3 regions of the Mucilaginibacter sp. UYP27 genome follow, and region 2 is predicted to be linked to each of the others. Evidence: riboswitches for the same ligand, from Rfam matches in the RefSeq annotation. Region 2 holds a riboswitch; each other region holds the start of a gene.
What was found. Region 2 has a riboswitch for S-adenosylmethionine ahead of ABIB39_RS18135 (peroxiredoxin). Riboswitches for the same ligand answer to the same signal wherever they lie in the genome.

Region 1: linked by a shared signal. The riboswitch ahead of metH (methionine synthase) and the one ahead of ABIB39_RS18135 (peroxiredoxin) in region 2 are both predicted to bind S-adenosylmethionine.
Region 3: linked by a shared signal. The riboswitch ahead of ABIB39_RS12565 (O-acetylhomoserine aminocarboxypropyltransferase/cysteine synthase family protein) and the one ahead of ABIB39_RS18135 (peroxiredoxin) in region 2 are both predicted to bind S-adenosylmethionine.

The regions. Positions count from the first base shown of each region.
Region 1 covers NZ_JBEPPE010000001.1:174,499-180,992, reverse strand. Annotated here, with positions in the region: gene ABIB39_RS00680 (Bax inhibitor-1/YccA family protein) at 1-630, shown strand, start outside; SAM riboswitch class I at 845-956, shown strand; gene metH (methionine synthase) at 1,108-4,824, shown strand; gene ABIB39_RS00670 (four helix bundle protein) at 4,867-5,220, shown strand; gene metF (methylenetetrahydrofolate reductase [NAD(P)H]) at 5,260-6,216, shown strand; gene ABIB39_RS00660 (S8 family serine peptidase) at 6,390-6,494, opposite strand, start outside.
Region 2 covers NZ_JBEPPE010000006.1:133,675-140,168, forward strand. Annotated here, with positions in the region: gene ABIB39_RS18115 (DUF5916 domain-containing protein) at 1-920, opposite strand, end outside; gene ABIB39_RS18120 (class I SAM-dependent methyltransferase) at 1,204-1,854, shown strand; gene ABIB39_RS18125 (DUF5996 family protein) at 2,073-3,002, opposite strand; tRNA gene ABIB39_RS18130 (tRNA-Cys) at 3,229-3,299, opposite strand; gene ABIB39_RS18135 (peroxiredoxin) at 3,313-3,948, opposite strand; SAM riboswitch class I at 4,145-4,260, opposite strand; gene ABIB39_RS18140 (SulP family inorganic anion transporter) at 4,469-6,013, opposite strand; gene ABIB39_RS18145 (glycoside hydrolase 5 family protein) at 6,063-6,494, opposite strand, start outside.
Region 3 covers NZ_JBEPPE010000003.1:196,858-203,351, forward strand. Annotated here, with positions in the region: gene ABIB39_RS12555 (homoserine dehydrogenase) at 1-522, opposite strand, end outside; gene ABIB39_RS12560 (homoserine O-acetyltransferase family protein) at 522-1,577, opposite strand; gene ABIB39_RS12565 (O-acetylhomoserine aminocarboxypropyltransferase/cysteine synthase family protein) at 1,667-2,980, opposite strand; SAM riboswitch class I at 3,215-3,326, opposite strand; gene ABIB39_RS12570 (trans-sulfuration enzyme family protein) at 3,468-4,583, opposite strand; gene mqnE (aminofutalosine synthase MqnE) at 4,779-5,972, shown strand; gene ABIB39_RS12580 (histidine phosphatase family protein) at 6,043-6,494, shown strand, end outside.

The DNA of each region.
Region 1 (6,494 bases), on a different contig from region 2:
CTTGCCATATCTGCAGCCTGCGCGTATTTCTTTGCCAATACAAAAGAGTTATCGGCTCTTATCCGTAACCCGGAAACCGGTGCTAACAATATATGGGGAACAGTAGTTATGTTGTCTCCTCTAATCATTGTGTTTCTTTTTAGGCCGTTGTTAGCCAAAATAAGCATTGTGGGCGTTGGCTTAATGTTCGTTGTATTTTCGGCTTTGATGGGTATCAGCCTTAGTTCTATATTTTACGCTTATCCGCCGCAATTGATTGCAAGCGCGTTTATAACATCGTCAATTGTATTTGGTGTTATGGCGGTTGGCGGTTACATCACCCACCAGGATTTGACTAAATTCGGCTCTATCCTTATCATGCTTTTAATAGGCGGTGTCGTGGCAACGGTGTTAAATGTACTTATATTTCATAGCGGAGGTTTTGACCTGATCATTAGCTATATTATGGTTGCCGTGTTTGTAGGGCTAACCGCTTATGACGTGCAAAAGCTAAAGCGCATTGGTGCCGGTATAGAGTATGGCGATGCCTCAGGCAAAAAAATGGCCGTTATGGGCGCTTTAACACTTTACCTTGATTTTATAAATCTTTTTCTCGCATTGCTTCGCGTATTTGGCGGTAACAGGAGATAGTTAGATATCTAATACAATTGAAGCCGTTTGCTGATAAAGCAAGCGGCTTTTTTGGTTTAAGAGTTTACTCACCCGGTCATTGCTTCGCTCGACCACCCTCTCTTCGCTACGCGAAAAGAGGGATGAAAATAAGCATCCCCTCTTTGCGCAGCAGAGAGGGGGCAGGGGGTGAGTTATCATTTGCACTTTACAACATTATTATTCATCTTTGTAACGCTTATGGAGAAAGACGGAGGGATTAGACCCTGCGATGTCTTAGCAACCTGTTACTTAACAAGGTGCTACATTCTACTCCGGTTAAAAGAATAACCGGGGACAGATAAGTGAAAGTCAATTTAACACCCGACTTTTCGAAATAAGTTTTTTAGTATCAGGTAATTAGTATCACGTATCAAGACTTTTCTTGTGCTGGTTATTATGCTCATGTATCGAAATTTCGGTACTTGATACCTGATAGTCGCTACTTGATACCAACAAATGGATATTAGAAAAGAATTACAAAAGCGCATACTGGTTATTGACGGGGCAATGGGCACCATGATACAGCGTTACGAACTTGCCGAGGAGGATTTCCGCGGCGAGCGTTTCCGCGATCATGCCTCCGACCTTAAAGGCAATAACGACCTGCTGAATATTACCCGCCCGGATGTGATCAAAGCCATCCATGCCGAGTATTTGGACGCGGGTGCTGATATCATCGAAACCAATACTTTCAGTACACAAAAGATCTCGCTTGCCGATTACCACCTCGAAGAACTTGACTACGAATTAAGCTACGAAGGTGCCCGCATAGCCCGCGAAGTGGCTGACGAGTATACCAAAAAAGACCCGTCGAAACCGCGTTTCGTAGCAGGAGCTGTTGGTCCTACAAACCGTACCGCATCTTTATCGCCCGATGTAAACGACCCGGGTTACCGCGCTGTTACTTTTGACGACCTTGCCGAAGCTTATTATGAGCAGGTGCGTGGTTTGGTAGATGGTGGATCGGACGTGTTACTTGTCGAAACCATATTTGATACCCTGAATGCTAAAGCGGCGCTGTTCGCTATCGACAGGTATAAAAAAGAATGTAAAGAGGCGGGTAAAGATTATCTTGCTTTCCGCGATACAGGCGGCATCATGATCTCGGGTACCATTACCGATGCGTCAGGCCGTACCCTTTCGGGCCAAACAGTAGAGGCTTTCTGGAATTCTATCAGTCATGCTAATTTGCTGTCTGTAGGGTTGAACTGTGCTTTGGGTGCAAAAGAAATGAGGCCCCATTTAGAAGAACTTTCTGCTAAGGCGGGTGTGTTTATCTCGGCGTACCCTAATGCTGGTTTGCCAAACGAATTTGGCGCTTACGATGAAACCCCGCATGAAACCGCCCACCAGGTTGATGATTTTATCAAGGCCGGGTTGGTAAACATAGTGGGTGGTTGTTGCGGCACCACGCCCGATCACATTAAATGTATTGCCGATAAGGCTGCTAAATATTCCCCGCGGTTACTTCCCGAAATTGAGCCCTATTTGCGTTTAAGCGGACTGGAAGCCGTAACCCTTACCCCCGAAACAAACTTTGTAAACATAGGTGAGCGTACCAATATCACCGGGTCGCCAAAATTTTCCAAACTTATCCTGGCCGAAGATTACGAGGCTGCTCTTGCTGTTGCCCTGCAACAGGTAGAAGGTGGCGCGCAGGTGATCGACATTAACATGGATGAGGGGATGATAGACTCTGAAGCGGTGATGGTTAAATTCCTGAACCTGGTTGCCAGCGAACCCGATATTGCCAAACTGCCCATCATGATCGATTCCTCTAAATGGACGGTTATTGAGGCAGGTTTAAAATGTTTACAGGGGAAAGGTATCGTAAACTCTATTTCATTAAAAGAGGGCGAGGAGAGTTTCAAAGAATATGCCCGTAAGATCTTGAGCTATGGCGCAGCAGCCGTTGTAATGGCCTTTGATGAAACCGGCCAGGCAGATTCATTAGCACGCCGTAAAGAGATTTGCGGCCGCTCGTATAAGATCCTGGTTGAAGAAGTCGGCTTCCCGCCCCAGGATATCATCTTCGACCCGAATATATTGACCGTTGCCACCGGTTTGGAAGAGCACAATAATTACGCGGTAGATTTTATTGAGGCTACCCGCTGGATAAAACAAAACCTGCCATACGCTAAAGTGAGCGGCGGGGTGAGTAATATTTCGTTCTCGTTCCGCGGTAACAACGTGGTGCGCGAGGCGATGCACTCTGCATTTCTGTACCATGCCATAAAGGCCGGGTTGGATATGGGTATCGTAAACGCCGGGATGCTGGAGGTTTACCAGGAGATCCCTAAAGACCTGTTGGAACTGGTTGAAGACGTGCTATTAAACCGCCGGGACGATGCCACCGAACGTCTGGTCGAATTTGCCGATACTATCAAAAGTAAGGGTAAAGAGATAGTGCGTGATGAAGAGTGGCGCAAGAACCCGGTAGAGCAACGCCTGTCGAACGCCCTTGTAAAAGGCATCATTGAGTACCTGGACGATGACGTGGAAGAAGCCCGCCAAAAATTTGCCAAACCCTTAGAGGTTATCGAAGGCCCCCTAATGGATGGCATGAATGTAGTTGGCGACCTTTTTGGCGCGGGTAAAATGTTTTTGCCGCAGGTGGTAAAATCGGCCCGTGTAATGAAAAAGGCCGTTGCTTATTTGCTGCCATTCATCGAACTGGAGAAACAACGTGTGATAGATGCCGGTGAAGATAGCAGCGGCAGTCGCGCCAATGCGGGCAAGGTTTTAATGGCCACCGTAAAAGGTGATGTACACGATATTGGCAAGAACATAGTTGGTGTGGTGCTGGCCTGTAACAACTTCGAGGTAATAGATCTTGGGGTGATGGTGCCTGCCCAGCGAATTATAGAAGAAGCAAAAAAACAGGAAGTAGATATCATCGGCTTGAGTGGTTTGATCACCCCGTCGCTTGATGAGATGGTGCATTTTGCCAAGGAGATGGAACGCCAGGGCTTTACTATCCCGCTAATTATTGGTGGGGCTACCACGTCGCGCATCCATGCGGCGGTAAAAGTGGCGCCGCATTATTCGGGTGCTGCCATCCACGTACTGGATGCATCACGCAGTGTAACCGTTTGCAGCAGCCTGATGAACCGCGACACCCGCGACGGCTACATCCAAAACATTAAAGACGAATATACCAAAGCCCGCGAAGCGCATGCCAACAAAAAAAACGACAAGCGTTTTGTAAGCATCGAACAAGCCCGCGGACAAAAGTTCCAGATAGATTTGAAAACGGTAGCACCGGCGCCATCATTTTTAGGCACTAAAGTTTTTGACGCTTATCCGTTAGAAGAATTAGTACCGTATATCGACTGGACACCTTTCTTCCATACATGGGAGTTGCGCGGCAGCTACCCCAAAATATTTGCCGATAAGTTTGTAGGCGACGAAGCCAAGAAACTTTTTGATGATGCGCAGGCATTAATGAAACGTATTGTAGATAATAAGCTATTGCGTGCAAGCGGCGTTATCGGTTTTTGGCCGGCTAATAGCGTGGGCGATGATATCGAATTATATACCGACGAAACCCGCCAACACTTACTTACCCGCATCCACACGCTGCGCCAGCAGAACGAAAAGGTGAAAGGCGAACCATATTATGCCCTGTCGGATTTTGTGGCACCAAAAGAGAGCGGCGTTGCCGATTACTTTGGAGGCTTTGCCGTAACTACAGGTATTGGTTGCGATGAACTGGTTGCCGAATTTGAGGCCGACCATGACGATTACAACAGCATTATGACCAAAGCCATCGCCGACCGCTTTGCCGAGGCCTTCGCCGAAAAAATGCACGAACTGGTACGTAAAGAACATTGGGGTTATTCCAAAGATGAGCAGTTAGCTACCGACGAACTTATCAAGGAAGAATACCAGGGCATTCGCCCGGCACCGGGTTACCCCGCCTGCCCGGATCATACCGAGAAAACCACCTTGTTTGAGATATTAAGTGCCGAAGAAAACGCCCACATGCACCTTACCGAAAGCCTCGCCATGACACCGGCAGCAGCAGTAAGCGGCTTTTACTTCGCGCATCCGCAGGCAAGGTATTTTGGTTTGAATAAGATAAGTAAAGACCAAGTGGAGGATTATTCTGAAAGGAAAAATTTATCTGTGGAAACGGTTGAGCGTTGGTTGGGGCCGAACTTGAACTATTAGGGAAGTATCAAGTAGTTAGTATCAAGTATAAAGACCGGAGCAATGCACAATTTTAAAGAGTTAAAAGTATGGAGAGCAGGGATAGAAGTGAGTAAGTCTATCTTTACAATGACCAGAAATTTCCCCGGAGAAGAACGTTATGGTTTGATATCTCAAATGACACGGGCTGCGGTTTCTGTTCCTTCTAATATTGCTGAAGGTTGCGGACGAAAATCAAATAAAGAATTACATCAATTTTTAAATATTTCGTTAGGCTCAGCTTTTGAGCTCGAAACTCAATGTATAATTGCAAAGGAGTTCGGCTATATCGATGCCAAACAACTTGAAGAGATTACTCAACAACTTACTGATATACAAAAGATGATAGATGGTTTGCAAAAAAGCCTTGATACATAATCAAGTCTTGATACTTGATACTAATTACTTGATACTAATATGAAGATTACCGAACATATCGCAAATGCAGCAGGGAAAACCTTGTTTTCCTTCGAACTTATCCCGCCACTAAAAGGGCAAAGCATCCAGGGGATCTATGATGCTATCGACCCGTTGATGGAGTTTAAGCCACCGTTTATTGATGTGACTTCGTTGCGCGAAGATTATATTTATAAGGAACACGAAACCGGTTTATTGGAGAAACTGGCTTATCGCAAGCGTCCGGGCACTATCGCTATTTGTGCCGCTATCATGAACAAATACAAAGTAGACACTGTTCCGCATTTGCTTTGTGGGGGGTTCACTAAAGACGAAACCGAGAACGGCCTGATTGACCTGCAATTTTTAGGTATTGATAACGTACTGGTTTTACGTGGCGATGCCCGCCGTGGGGATGCTTCATTTGTGCCTACGCCCAATGGCCACTGCTATGCAACCGACCTGCTAAAGCAAGTGGTGAACATGAACAACGGCGTTTACCTGCACGAACATTACGAAGGTATTTTAAAAACAGATTTCTGTATTGGTGTAGCCGGTTATCCTGAGAAACACTTCGAGGCGCCAAACTTAAAAACCGACTTTAAATATTTGAAGCAAAAGGTTGATATGGGTGCAGGCTTCATCGTTACCCAGATGTTTTTTGATAACCAAAAGTATTTCGATTTTGTTAACAGCTGCCGTGCCGAGGGTATCAACGTGCCCATCATCCCGGGTTTAAAGCCTATTACTACATCAAAACAATTGGTCAACCTTTCCAAAACCTTCCATATCGATATCCCCGAGGGGCTAAGCGATGCCATCCACGAGTGTAAGGATGAAAAGAACGTAAAAGATATTGGTATAGAGTGGATGATAGAGCAGTGTAAAGAACTGGTGAAATTCGGCGCGCCGGTACTGCATTTTTATACCATGGGTAACCCTGGTCCAACGAAGAGGATAGCGGAAGCGATATTTTAGATACAATAAGTTTGTCATGCTGAGCGATAGCGAAGCATCTAATCGCCGACATGCATCTTCGATATGCATAGTTCAATAATAGATCCTTCGCTATCGCTCAGGATGACAAGTTTTATAACAAGAGAGGCCAGACGATTAGTCTGGCCTCTCTTGTTATATTCTAAAGCGATTACTTATATCCCTTCGCCTTTCATTTTTGAAGCGGCAACCAATGCTTTGTAAGCATTAACCACGCCACCTGTTTTTGACAGGGTTGTAAAGTCGACCTTTTCGGTTGT
Region 2 (6,494 bases):
TCGGGGAAGAAAAGTTCATATCGGTTCAGGTTGATAACTTGCTGATCTACATCCACTTGAGAAAAATCGGGGTTAACAGTCAAGTCGAGGTTTAGGGAAGAGGTAAGTCCAATTTTCACATCGCCGCCTATCTCCTTACGGTAAACCGCGTCTTTCTTATTCTCAAAATCTTTTGTGACACCACCCAGCACGTAAGGGATGATAGAGATATTGCGGGTAGCCACGGGTGGCGCTTCGTCCCAAATTATGGTACCCGTATAAGCCAATGCCGCCGTCGGGAACTGCCTCGGCACAGGCGCCCAGGCCGATTTTTCGGTGGTTTTTAAGTCGTTACGGCTAAAGTTTATCCCCCACTCTTTGATACCTTTTTTATAACGGATGCTTTTGAACGGAATAGCCGCCTCAAATACCCATTTGTTATCGTAATTTTTTACTGACGAGTACCATTTGTTATCCCAGCTCAGATCAACCTTGCCACCCTCGTACATGGTGCCGTCCCATTGCGCACCGGCCGCGTTTGCGCCAAAGCTAAAGCCATCGGTACGGGCATCAAAGGGGTCCATAAAAAAGATGAAGTTATCGTTTTTTTGGAAACCAAAATCGCGCTTAAGCGACTCCACCATGTAACCTGGTGTGGGCATATAACATTCTGCAGAAATGTAAAAATTATCATCGTCATAAGCCATGCGTACAACCGTGCGCAGTTTGGCAAAGCTGGTATCCATTGGTAAAACCATAAAGAACTTGCCTGCCGTATCGGCGCTGAGCCAGTCGGCCTCGTCAAGCAAGCCATCAATTTTTATGGGCGATGCCGCGCGGCGGATATGGTATTTGTAGTTGGCGTTCTTTTTTTGCGCGGAGGCGTAACTACCAAGCATGCAGCAGCATAGCAGTAACAGTATGGTTTTAATTTTAGGCAATTTGGTATGGTACTTGGGTTGTGAGATAATACCATCGCCATTGTGTTAGCGATACACAATAATAAAAATATATGCGATAATGTGCAAGCCGAGTAATTGATTATTAAAACAGTTGGCAATATTGTTACATTAGGGCCTAAAAGTTGACTCACCCCCTGCCCCCTCTCTGCTGCGCAAAGAGGGGGTGTGAACACCCTGACTTTTCTAACCCTCTTTGCGCAGCAGAGAGGGTCGACCAGCGAAGCGGCGTCAGGGTGAGTAATCTGCGATAAACATCAACACTATGAACACCCTGCAACAACAATTCGGCAATATTGATATCTACCTGTTCGACCAGCTTCTGAAAGGGCGGTTTGATGATTGTAAAAAAGTGCTGGACGCGGGCTGTGGCGGCGGGCGCAACCTCATTTATTTCCTGCAAAACGGATTCGACGTTTATGGCATCGACCCAAACCCCGACGCGGTTGCGCAAGTACAAGATCTTGCCAAGATCCTTGCACCTGAAGTATCGGCCGAAAACTTCTCAATGGCCCAGGCAGAAGACCTGCCTTTTAAAGATAATGAATTTGACCTGGTGATAAGCAATGCGGTACTGCACTTTGCTACCGATAGCAACCATTTTGATGCCATGCTACGCTCGATGTGGCGGGTGCTAAAACCGGGCGGTTACCTGTTTGCCCGCCTGGCATCTGATATTGGGATTGAGGATAAAGTTATTGATTTGGGCAACAGCCGTTACGCCCTGCCGGATGGCTCCGAACGGTTTTTAGTGAACGAGCAGATCCTGTTGGAATATACCTCAGAATTAGGCGGCGAACTTTTTGAGCCGATAAAAACCACCAATGTGCAGGGTTTGCGGTGCATGACGACATGGTGTGTGCAGAAGATAAGTTCGCCTAAAGCACAAATTGAGGAGCGAAGTTTTTCGTTTTAGTTTTTTTAATTCCTCTCACAGAAGGGTTAGAGAGAGATACCGGATGTTCACGGCGTGAACACTGCAAAATTTCCACAAGAACCTCATTATCAACAGATTTAGATTTTATAAATTTGCATTTTCCGTGAACATGCATAAAAAAATTGTCTGAATGGCTGCTTTTTTTATTATCCTCTTCTTCACTCCCTCTCCTTCTGAGAAGGCCGGGGAGAGGCTAATTATTCCTTCAATCCCTGCAGGTTACACTCCAAGCCCTTATCCCAATTGCCTGTAACGGCAGCGGCATTATACGTGCTTTGCAAGAACTTCTTCAATGTTTCTTCGGGGTTGGCAGATTGCTGCACCACTTCGTAGGTTAATAAAAATTCGCCTAATTCGCCGCTGTAAAATGCTTCGGGCGGGCTCACCTGCTGCTTGCTGAAGGCGTCCGGAGTTGGGTAGCAGTAGCTGTAAAACGCAGGGTGCGGAAATTGCTCGCCGCCCAGCCAAAACCCGCATGAACTTACCTCGTGCGAGTAAGCTTCCTGCATCACATCGTCGGGCATGTTTGGTGCGCCGCCGGGGTGTTTCGGTGCTGTGCGGCCGCTAAAACGGGTAACCGCTAAGTCGAACGCGCCCCAAAAGAAATGTACCGGGCTGCACTTACCCAAAAATCCAGACCGGAAATCGGTAAACACATTATTCACATGGATCAGTGCCTGCCAAATGGTGTTCATCGCATCGGGATGATAGGTACATGGCGCGGTATTTTCTGCAAAGGGGGTAGCCGTTTTCAGTTCATTCGGCACGGCGTAAATTTCTACCTCTACGCCCACTGCTTTCAGGTTTAGCATCAACTCGTTGTAAAACCCGGCAATGGTTTCGGCACCCAGGGCCGATGTTACCTTTTGGCCCGTGCTGGTAGATATATGCAGTTGATGATCAATAAAATCGAGGTCAACCTGGAAAAGCCCTCCTTCGTAAGGGATGCTGCCTGTGGTCAACCCTGTCGCGCTTACATAAAGCGTAACCTGCCAGGAGTGGTTTATCCAGGGCATTTTCTTGAGGCGCACCTTGCCAATCATCTGCGTCCACATGTGTACGGTGGCAATGGTATCTTTTAGGTAATGAAAATCAAGTTTAGGCCAGGTATGGGTTGGGTTGCTCATATATGTAAATATACAAGTGAATGGTGGGATTGTTATTAAATAAGCCAGTTCGCCATTTTACTCACGCCGCGGCACTACGTGCGCTACCCTCTCTACTGCGCAAAGAAGGTTAAAGATTTTTTAGCCTCCCTCTCCTTCCCAGAGGGCTGGGGAGAGGTTTCTTAAACAAAGAAAGCGATGAGCCCCCCGGCCCATCGCAATCAGTTAGTCAGTTATTATAGTTAGGACGTCGCGGGTAGATTCGAACTACCGTTAAAGGTTTTGCAGACCCATACCTATCCTCTCGGCCACGCGACTCTATTATCAGCCCTTATTTATTGGGCTGTGGTGTTGTACGTAAATATGGTTTCACCTCGGTAAACCCTTTAGGGAATTTAGCCGGGATATCTTCAGTTTTTATAGATGGCAGCACTACAACGTCTTCGCCATCCTTCCAGTCGGCAGGGGTTGCTACGCTGTGGTAGGCCGTAAGTTGCAGGCTATCAATCACTCGCAATATCTCCTGGAAATTCCTTCCGGTTGATGCCGGGTAGCTGATGATCAGTTTTATCTTTTTATCCGGGCCGATGATGAACAACGAGCGTATGGTCGCCACTAAAGATGCATTGGGGTGGATCATGTCATAAGCCTGCGAAATCTCGCGGCTTTCGTCGCCAATTATCGGGAAGGTAACTTCCACGTTCTGCGTTTCGTTGATGTCGCTTATCCAACCCTTGTGCGATTCTGCACTGTCTGTACTAAGGGCAATTACCTTTACATTGCGTTTCTCAAACTCGTCTTTAAGTGATGCGGTTTTACCGAGTTCGGTGGTACAAACGGGTGTATAATCTGCCGGGTGCGAGAATAGCACGCCCCAGCTGTCGCCCAGGTATTCGTAAAAATCAATTTCGCCTTGCGATGTTTGTGCTTTAAAGTTTGGGGCGTCGTCGCCAAGTCTTAAACTCATGGTTATATTTTTTTATATTTTAAATGTTAGCCCCTGTTTCTAAGCCCTCTCCTGCGGAGAGGGGTTGGGTAAGGCCGATAGCGTAAAGCTATGCATTGCAAATTTTGTTGTCAATAAAATCCAGAGAAGTGTTTTAAGAGAGATAAGCCTTAATGGCTAAAAGAGAATGCCGCGTGGCATTCAATTCAATTAAATCAGCTTATCTGTCTCCGCCAAGTTGCGAAGCAGGAATTAGCACCTTACACAAGCCCGGGGGCCGTACAGGTTGCTAAGACATCATAGGGCCTTTCCCTCTGTCTTTCTGGATAAGTATATTTAAAGAACGATTACATCACAAAAGTAGATATTAATTCTATAATTCCTATAGACTTTATATTTATTATTTGATCTTGTGCTTAATTCGTTGAATTTCAGGGAGAAAAATAAATCTGGATTGCCCGGTGAATAGTAGTGAGTAAGTGCAAAGTGTTTTATAGCGAATAAAAGTATTTACTAAACTAAAGGAGAGGAGAACCTTTTCCTAACGCACTTTCTTCTCCGTTGCCACATGGTAGGCCGGATCCTCGAGGATATTTACATCGATAACATTAGCAGCATTGGTTAGCAACCCGCGGCAATCGCTGCTCAGGTGTTGCAGATGGAGTTTTTTGCCTGCCTTTTGGTACCGTTCGGTTAGTTTGTTCAAAGCATCGATGCCCGACATATCCGCAAGGCGGCTATCTTTAAAATCTATCACTACTTCATTTGGGTCGTTGGCAACGTCAAACTTTTCGTTGAAGGCGGTTACCGAACCAAAAAACAGCGGACCGTAAATTTCGTAATGCTTTACGCCACTGCCATCAGTGTACTTGCGGGCGCGGATGCGTTTGGCGCTTTCCCAGGCAAATACCAGGGCAGATATGATCACGCCAATTAATACTGCAAGCGCCAGGTTATGAAGCACTATGGTGATAATGGCTACCAGTATGCCTACAAACACATCCTGCCGGGGCATTTTATTAAATATTATAAAGCTGATCCATTCAAAGGTGCCAAAAGCTACCATCACCATTACACCCGTAAGCGCAGCCACAGGTAATTGGCCAATAACCGGGGCGCCGAACAAAATGATCATCAAAATGGTTAACGATGCTATAACACCCGAGAGCCTTGCCCTTGACCCCGCGGATAAATTTACAAGCGTTTGGGCTATCATAGGGCAGCCACCCATCCCAAAGAAAAAACCGTTAAGGATATTGGCGCTGCCCTGCGCGATACATTCACGGTTGCCGTTGCCCCGGGTGGCGGTCATTTCGTCGACAAGATTTAGGGTTAGCAAGCCCTCGGTTAAACCAACAGCAGCCATAATTAACGCGTACGGAAAAACAACAGTAAGTGTATGAAATGTAAACGGGATCTGTGGGATATGAAACGGCGGGAAACCGCCACTAACCGATGCAATATCACTAACAGTTTTGGTGTGGATACCAAAGCCTATCACTACTGCAAAAACAACAATTATAGCTACTAACGACGGCGGCACCGCCTTACTTACCTTAGGGAATATTACTACAATGGCTATGGTGAGCGCAACCAACGCCGCCATAATATATAACGGCGAACCCGTTAGCCATACCTGCTGCCCGTTCACTATGGTTTTAAATTGCTCCAGCTGGGCCATAAAAATCACTACGGCAAGTCCGTTTACAAATCCATACATAACGGGTTGTGGCACCAACCTGATCAGCTTACCCAGCTTAAACAAACCGATAACGATCTGTATAACGCCCGCTAATGCCACAGCTGCAAAAACAAACTCGATGCCGTTGCTTTTCATGAGGGCTATAAGTACAATTACCGTAGCCCCTGCCCCGCCCGAGATCAGGCCCGGCCTGCCACCAAATACCGCTGTTACCAACCCCATTATGAACGCCGCATACAAGCCAACCAACGGCGGGAAACCAGCCAAAATAGCAAAGGACAATGATTCGGGCATCATGGTCATTGCTACGGTAAGGCCTGCTAAAAGTTCGGTACGGTAGTTAACCTTTTGCGAAAAGTCGAATAATTTAAGGCTGGCCTTCATGGGTGCAAAGCTAAAAAAATGCATGCAACATGTTTAAAAGCAAGCTACGCTATTTCCCGTTCATCTTTTTAATTAGCTCCACTTCCTCCGGCCTGTAAGGCGTACCGTCCTTGCGGAAAATATCATGGAACCATTCTTTTGGTTCGCTGCCATCGGGCATTGGGTTATCCCAGGCGTAAATGGTATTCGTTTTCCCCATTACAAAACCCCAGTTTAGAGCGCCTACGTTTTCTTTTTTAAGCATTGGCATTACATTGGCAAACTTGCTGCCGCGGGTACGGGCCATATATTCGGTACAAATAAGCGGCTTGCCGTGGCTTTTTAAAAGCTGTATGGTTTTGAGGTGAGATGCCTCGTCGGTATAATCGTGATAGGTAACAATATCCGAGTTTAGGGCCTGGTAAGCGTTAAGTTTTTCATAGCTCCAATCCCAAAGGCCGGCAGATATAGGCTGATCGGGATTAACAGCACGTGCCCATGT
Region 3 (6,494 bases), on a different contig from region 2:
CGCTTGTTTAAGGGCGGTATCGTAATCAAGGTTCTCTAAATAGCCTTTTGATAAAATGTAGTTTGATGATCCGTTAAAGATCCCGCTGATAGAGTGCAATAACTCATTATCGTAATACTCCTCCAGGTTACGGATAATTGGGATGCTACCACAAACCGCGCCTTCGTATAACAACGAAGTGCCATGGATCTGTTGTAGTTCTATCAACTCATCCAAATAGGTGGCTATCATTTTTTTACTGGCAGATACCACGTTTTTACCTGTACTAAGCGCACGTGATACGATCTCGAAAGCAGCTTCAGTATCGTTTATCAGTTCAACAATGGTGTTTATTTCCGGGTTGTTCAGTATTTCGTCCCTATCGGTAGTAAACAATTCATTTGGTAATGAACGTTCTTTGCCCGGGTTTTTGATGGCGATCTTAACGATCTCTATATTTAGGTCTTTTGTTTTGATAATATCGTACAATCCCTGGCCCACTACTCCAAATCCGAAGAGGCCTATATTCAGTTTCTTGCTCATTAAGCTATTTTTTGTAATTCTATAATTTTTCCTTTTACATCTGTTTTAAAAAACGACGTAATAATATTTGTAAGATCTTCTGTTTCTATTAAAAATCCATCGTGCCCGTAAAACGAATCCAGTTCGGCAAAGGCCGATTTTGGGATATGCCTGAACAGGTATTGCTGCTCCTCGATAGGGAATAATACGTCAGATTTTATGCCGATAACCAATGTGCGTGCTTTTATCAGACTCAAAGCTTTATCAACACCGTGCCTTCCGCGGCCCACATTGTGCGAATCCATGGCCTTTGACAAGTACCAGTAGCTGTATGCGTTGAACCGGTTCACCAACTTTTGGCCCTGGTAACCCTGATAGGTTGATGCTTTAAAATTATCGGTAACCGTATCGCCATCTTCCTGTTGGGTGATGCCGTAAGTTTTGTAGGTACGGTAGGATAGGAGCGCTATGCTGCGCGCGGCTTTCAGGCCTTTAGCACCACCATCAGTGGCACCGGCATAAAAGGTACGGTCGGCAGTGATGGCTAAACGTTGTGATTCGTTAAAGGCAACACCCCATGGTGAATGGTTGGCGTTTGTAGCTATCAATATCAGGTTTTTGATACGTTCGGGCTCGATGATGCTCCATTCGATAGCTTGTTGGCCGCCTAACGATCCGCCCAATAATGTTTCTACATGGTCGATACCTAAATGATCGGCCAGTAATATATGCGCTTTTACAATATCCCTGATGGTAAACTCCGGGAACGCGAGGTAATAAGGCAAGCCGGTTGCAGGATTTGTGCTTAATGGATTATCAGTACCGTAAGGCGAACCTAAAACATTTGCGCAAACAATGAAATGCTCATCAGGGTTAAAGTGGTCTTCGGGGCCAAAAAAGCCTTTCCACCAGTCAAAAACGTCGGAGTTTGCAGTAAGGGCATGGCATACCCACACTACATTATCCCGGTTTTTATTGAGGCTCCCGTACGTATTAAAGCCAATTGTAAGTCCTTGCAGTTTCTGGCCGGATTCCAGTTCAAACGTTCCGGTATAGGTAAAACTTTGTGTGCTCATTTGTTACTCTTCGTTATTTGGGGGACGGCCGGCTAAAACAACCGCCCCCTCATAACATCACTTAAAAACTAAAAAAACTAAAAAAATCGTTATGCTAATTCAGGCTGCTTTATTTTGGCAAATGCCTGCTCAAAATCAGCCTTGATGTCATCTATATGTTCGATACCAACGGCAACGCGTAACTGGCCCGGCAAAACCCCGGCAGATATCTGCTCTATATCTGAAAGTTGCTGGTGCGTGGTAGCCGCCGGCTGTATAATTAATGTTTTGGCATCGCCCACGTTTGCTAAGTGGCTAACCAATTGCAGGTTATCGATGAGGTTATTGGCAAGTTCCTTATCACCCTTAATTTTAAAGGACAACACAGCACCGAAACCATTTTTCAAATACTTTTTGGCAAGGGTGTGGGACGCTGATGATTCCAACCCCGGGTAATTAACAGATTCTACTTGTGGGTGCTGCTCCAGCCATTTGGCAAGTTCAAGGGCGTTATCTACATGGCGTTGTACACGCAGCGACAAAGTTTCTAATCCCTGGATATTCAACCATGAATTAAACGGTGATTGCGACGGCCCAAAATCCCTCAAACCTTCAACCCGGGCACGAATGATAAAGTTGATGTTTCCAAAAGGTCCGTTTACACCAAATACGTCATTGAATATTAAACCGTGGTAGCCTTCGCTTGGCTCGGTAAACTGCGGGAACTTGCCGTTGCCCCAATCATAAGTACCGCCATCTACAATAACGCCGCCAATGCTGGTGCCATGCCCGTTGATCCATTTAGTGGTAGATTCTACAACCACATGGGCGCCATGCTGTAACGGGCGGAACAGGTATCCGCCTGCGGCGAATGTATTATCAACCATCAGCGGCAGATCGTGCTTGTTCGCCAATTTAGCCAGTTGTTCAAAATCGGGGACGCTGAAACCGGGATTACCGATGGTTTCGGTATAGATGGCTTTGGTTTTGCTGTCGATATGTTTTTCGATATTCTCCGCGGTATCATCCTCGGCAAAACGCACCTCTATACCAAGGCGTTTAAAGGCAACCTTAAACTGGTTATAAGTACCGCCGTACAAGAAAGGGGAGGTAACAAAGTTATCTCCGGCCTGTAAAATATTGTTCAAGGCGATAAATTGTGCTGCCTGGCCTGATGCTGTTGCCAAAGCCGCGATGCCACCTTCAAGAGCGGCAATACGCTTCTCAAAAACATCGGTGGTGGGGTTCATTAAACGGGTGTATATATTGCCAAATTCTTTTAGCGCAAACAGGTTTGCACCATGCTCGGCATTTTTAAACACGTATGATGTGGTTTGAAATAATGGTACTGCACGCGCGCCTGTAATAGGGTCAACTTCCTGTCCGGCATGTAGTTGCAGTGTTTCGAATTTTAATTTAGACATATTCTGTAGATTAAGGGTATTTAAATGAAATGTTAAAGGTTACGACAGGATAGAACTATCCTATTCAGCAGATCACGTATTTTTCAGGAAAACAGAAAAGGGAACGTGTTACCGAATCAACAGCAGCAGCAACACATACAAATACAGCCGTGGAATTGGTTGTATGCTAAGCTTTGGGCCGATGGGGCCTGCGATGTGTTTATTTGTACGTAAGTTAAACTTTTCATGATTAAAAATTTATATCCCCCGGTTAACTATTCTCCGGGACAGGAATTGGCACCTTCTACACCTTGTAGGGTTGCCAGCGGTTCTCTGAGCCTGATCTCTCGCCGCTTCTTTATAAACCAAAATCCGTGTGAGGGAAAATTGATCGTGGTATCGCTACCAAATAATGTTTCAAATATAGGCTAATCGGATTTTAAAATCCAAATTAAATTTTTAATAAATTATCATTTATATGTAAAACCGTTGTAAAGCATTATAATAATTATGCCATCGCCTGTTCCAGATCGGCAATCAGATCATCAATATGCTCCAGCCCTACAGATACCCTCAACAAATTAAACGGTGTTTTAGTGTCCGGCCCTTCAACTGACGCGCGGTGCTCTATCAAACTTTCCACACCGCCCAAGCTGGTTGCCTGGGTAAAAACCTTGAGCGAATTAACAACCTTTTTGGCCTTTACTTCACCACCTTTTAAAGTGAATGACATCATGGCACCGGGGTAATTCATTTGGGCTTTAACAATTTCATATTGCGGATGAGATGTAAGGCCAGGGTACATCACATCTTCTACCTCCGGATGGTTCACTAAAAAATTAGCCAGCAATTGCGCGTTTTGCACATGGCCCTTAACACGGTAAGGCAGGGTTTTAATACTGCGCACCAGGTAGTAACAATCCATAGGAGAGGGCACGGCGCCGCCCATGGTTTGTACATTGCGGATCTTTTCCCACCAGTCGCTTTTTTCGGCAGTAATTAATGCACCGCCCATCAGGTCGCTGTGGCCGCCAAAGTATTTAGTAGACGAATGCATTACCAGATCGGCTCCCAACGCGATAGGGTTTTGGCAAATAGGAGTGGCAAATGTATTATCGCACACTACTTTTATATTGTGTTCGCGCGCTATCGCCACTACCTTTTTTATGTCGGTAATTTTAAGCAACGGGTTAGATGGTGTTTCTATCCAAATAACCCCGGTATTGGGTTTGATATGCGCTTGTAAAACCTCGCTATCATTCACGTCAGTAAAATCAAACTCCAGGATCCCGGCAAAAAGTTGTTTAAGTTGGTTACGCAGTCCATGGTACATATCATCGGGCGCTATAATGTGCGTACCCGGCTCAAGTGATTGAAAAACAGACATGCCCGCAGCGTTGCCCGATGAAAATGCCGCTGCTTCTGCACCGCCTTCCAATTGCGCCAATACATGCTCTAGAGAGGTACGGTTTGGGTTGCTTGAACGGCTATACTGGTAGCCTGCTGCAAAGCCTCCATCTCCATCGCGCTCAAAAGTAGTAGCCATAACAATGGGCTGTATAACTGCTTTAGTTGAAGCGTCGGTATGGTTACCGGCGTGTATGGCAATGGTTTCTATTTTCATGACTGGGAATGTATGCCGCCAAATTAACTAAGAATTATTTTATAATTATAGCCGCATCTGTAAAAGTGTTGCGAATATTAAGATCGCTTCATCTGTAACCGCACTGTCATAGTTGCATGTTCAAACACTGGTTAAGTTGATACTTCCGTTTTAAACTTGCGGCATTTTGCTACATTTGCCCAAATATTTTTCTAAATGGAAGTATCAGATAATTTCCTGGTTTTGCTGAATAATCCCCGGCTTTTACCGGCACTAAAAGACATTGCTGAGAAGGTACTCCATAACCAGCGCATTACATTTGATGAAGGCGTTCTGCTTTACGAAAAAGCCGAACTGGGCTACCTGGGAGTACTTGCCAACTACATACGCGAACAAAAACACGGTGATAAAACATACTTTAACCGTAATTTCCACATCGAACCCACAAACCTTTGTGTTTATGATTGTAAGTTTTGCTCATACTCGCGCTTGATTAAACAGCGTGCAGACGGATGGGAATACACTATGGACGAGATGCTGGATATCGTAAAAAAATACGACGACCAACCTGTTACGGAGGTGCACATTGTAGGCGGTGTTCTACCGCAGTATGATGTCGCTTTTTATTCGGAGTTGTTTAGCAGGATCAAAGCCCACAGGCCTGATCTGCATGTGAAGGCGTTAACACCGGTTGAGTATCACTATATTTTCAAAAAGGCTAAGATAGATTATGCCACCGGTATGAAGCTGATGAAAGACGCAGGCCTGGAATCTATGCCGGGTGGCGGAGCCGAGATCTTCCATCCCGAAGTGCGCGACCTGATAGCCAAAGATAAATGTACCGGCGACCAATGGCTTGCCATCCATGAAGAATGGCATAAATTGGGCATGCGCTCAAACGCTACGATGCTTTACGGCCATATCGAGCAATACCGCCACAGGGTTGACCATATGGAACAGCTTAGGCAGTTGCAGGATAAAACCGGAGGTTTCCAAACGTTTATCCCGCTAAAATTCCGCAACCAGGATAACCAGATGAGCAACGTGCCGGAATCTACCGTGGTAGAAGACCTGCGCAATTATGCCATAGCAAGGATCTATCTGGATAACTTCGACCATATAAAGGCTTACTGGGCAATGATAAGCCGTACTACGGCGCAGCTATCCCTTAACTTTGGGGTGGATGACATTGACGGCACGCTTGATGACACCACCAAGATCTACGCTATGGCAGGCGCCGAAGAACAGAAACCGGCCATGAGCACACAAGAGCTGGTTGAACTGATAAAAAACGCCGGCCGTTACCCCATAGAGCGAGATACGCTATATAATGTGGTGACCGATTACAACGATTATCAGTTTGCAGAAACGGAGAAACATCGCTATTACAAGCTGCCGGTTATAAATTAGTTTATTGGTTCACTTGTTCATTAGTTTATTAGTGGACAATGTGCCTATGAACAAATGAACTATTGAACAAATGAACCAAATAGAAAAGACACTATATATAGTCCGCCACGGCCAAACCGATCTTAATAAGCAAGGTATTGTACAGGGCCGCGGCCGCGATACCGATCTGAACGATGAAGGCCGCCATCAGGCCGACATGTTTTACCAGGCTTATAAAGATGTTCCTTTTGATAAGATCTACATATCCGAATTAAAGCGTACACAGCAAAGCATCCAGCAGTTTATTGACCTTGGTTTGCCTTACGAAAAACTTGAAGGCCTTGATGAACTTGCCTGGGGAGTACATGAGGGGCAGCCTGCCACACCCGAAACTAAAGCTGCTTTCTTAGATTTGATGCGCAACTGGCTGGGCGGTAACCTGGATGTTAAATTTGAAGGCGGCGAAAGCCCTAACGAAGTTAAAGAAAGGCAACTGCAGGCGGTGGACATTATCATGAGCCATCCCGAGGAAAAAACGGTATT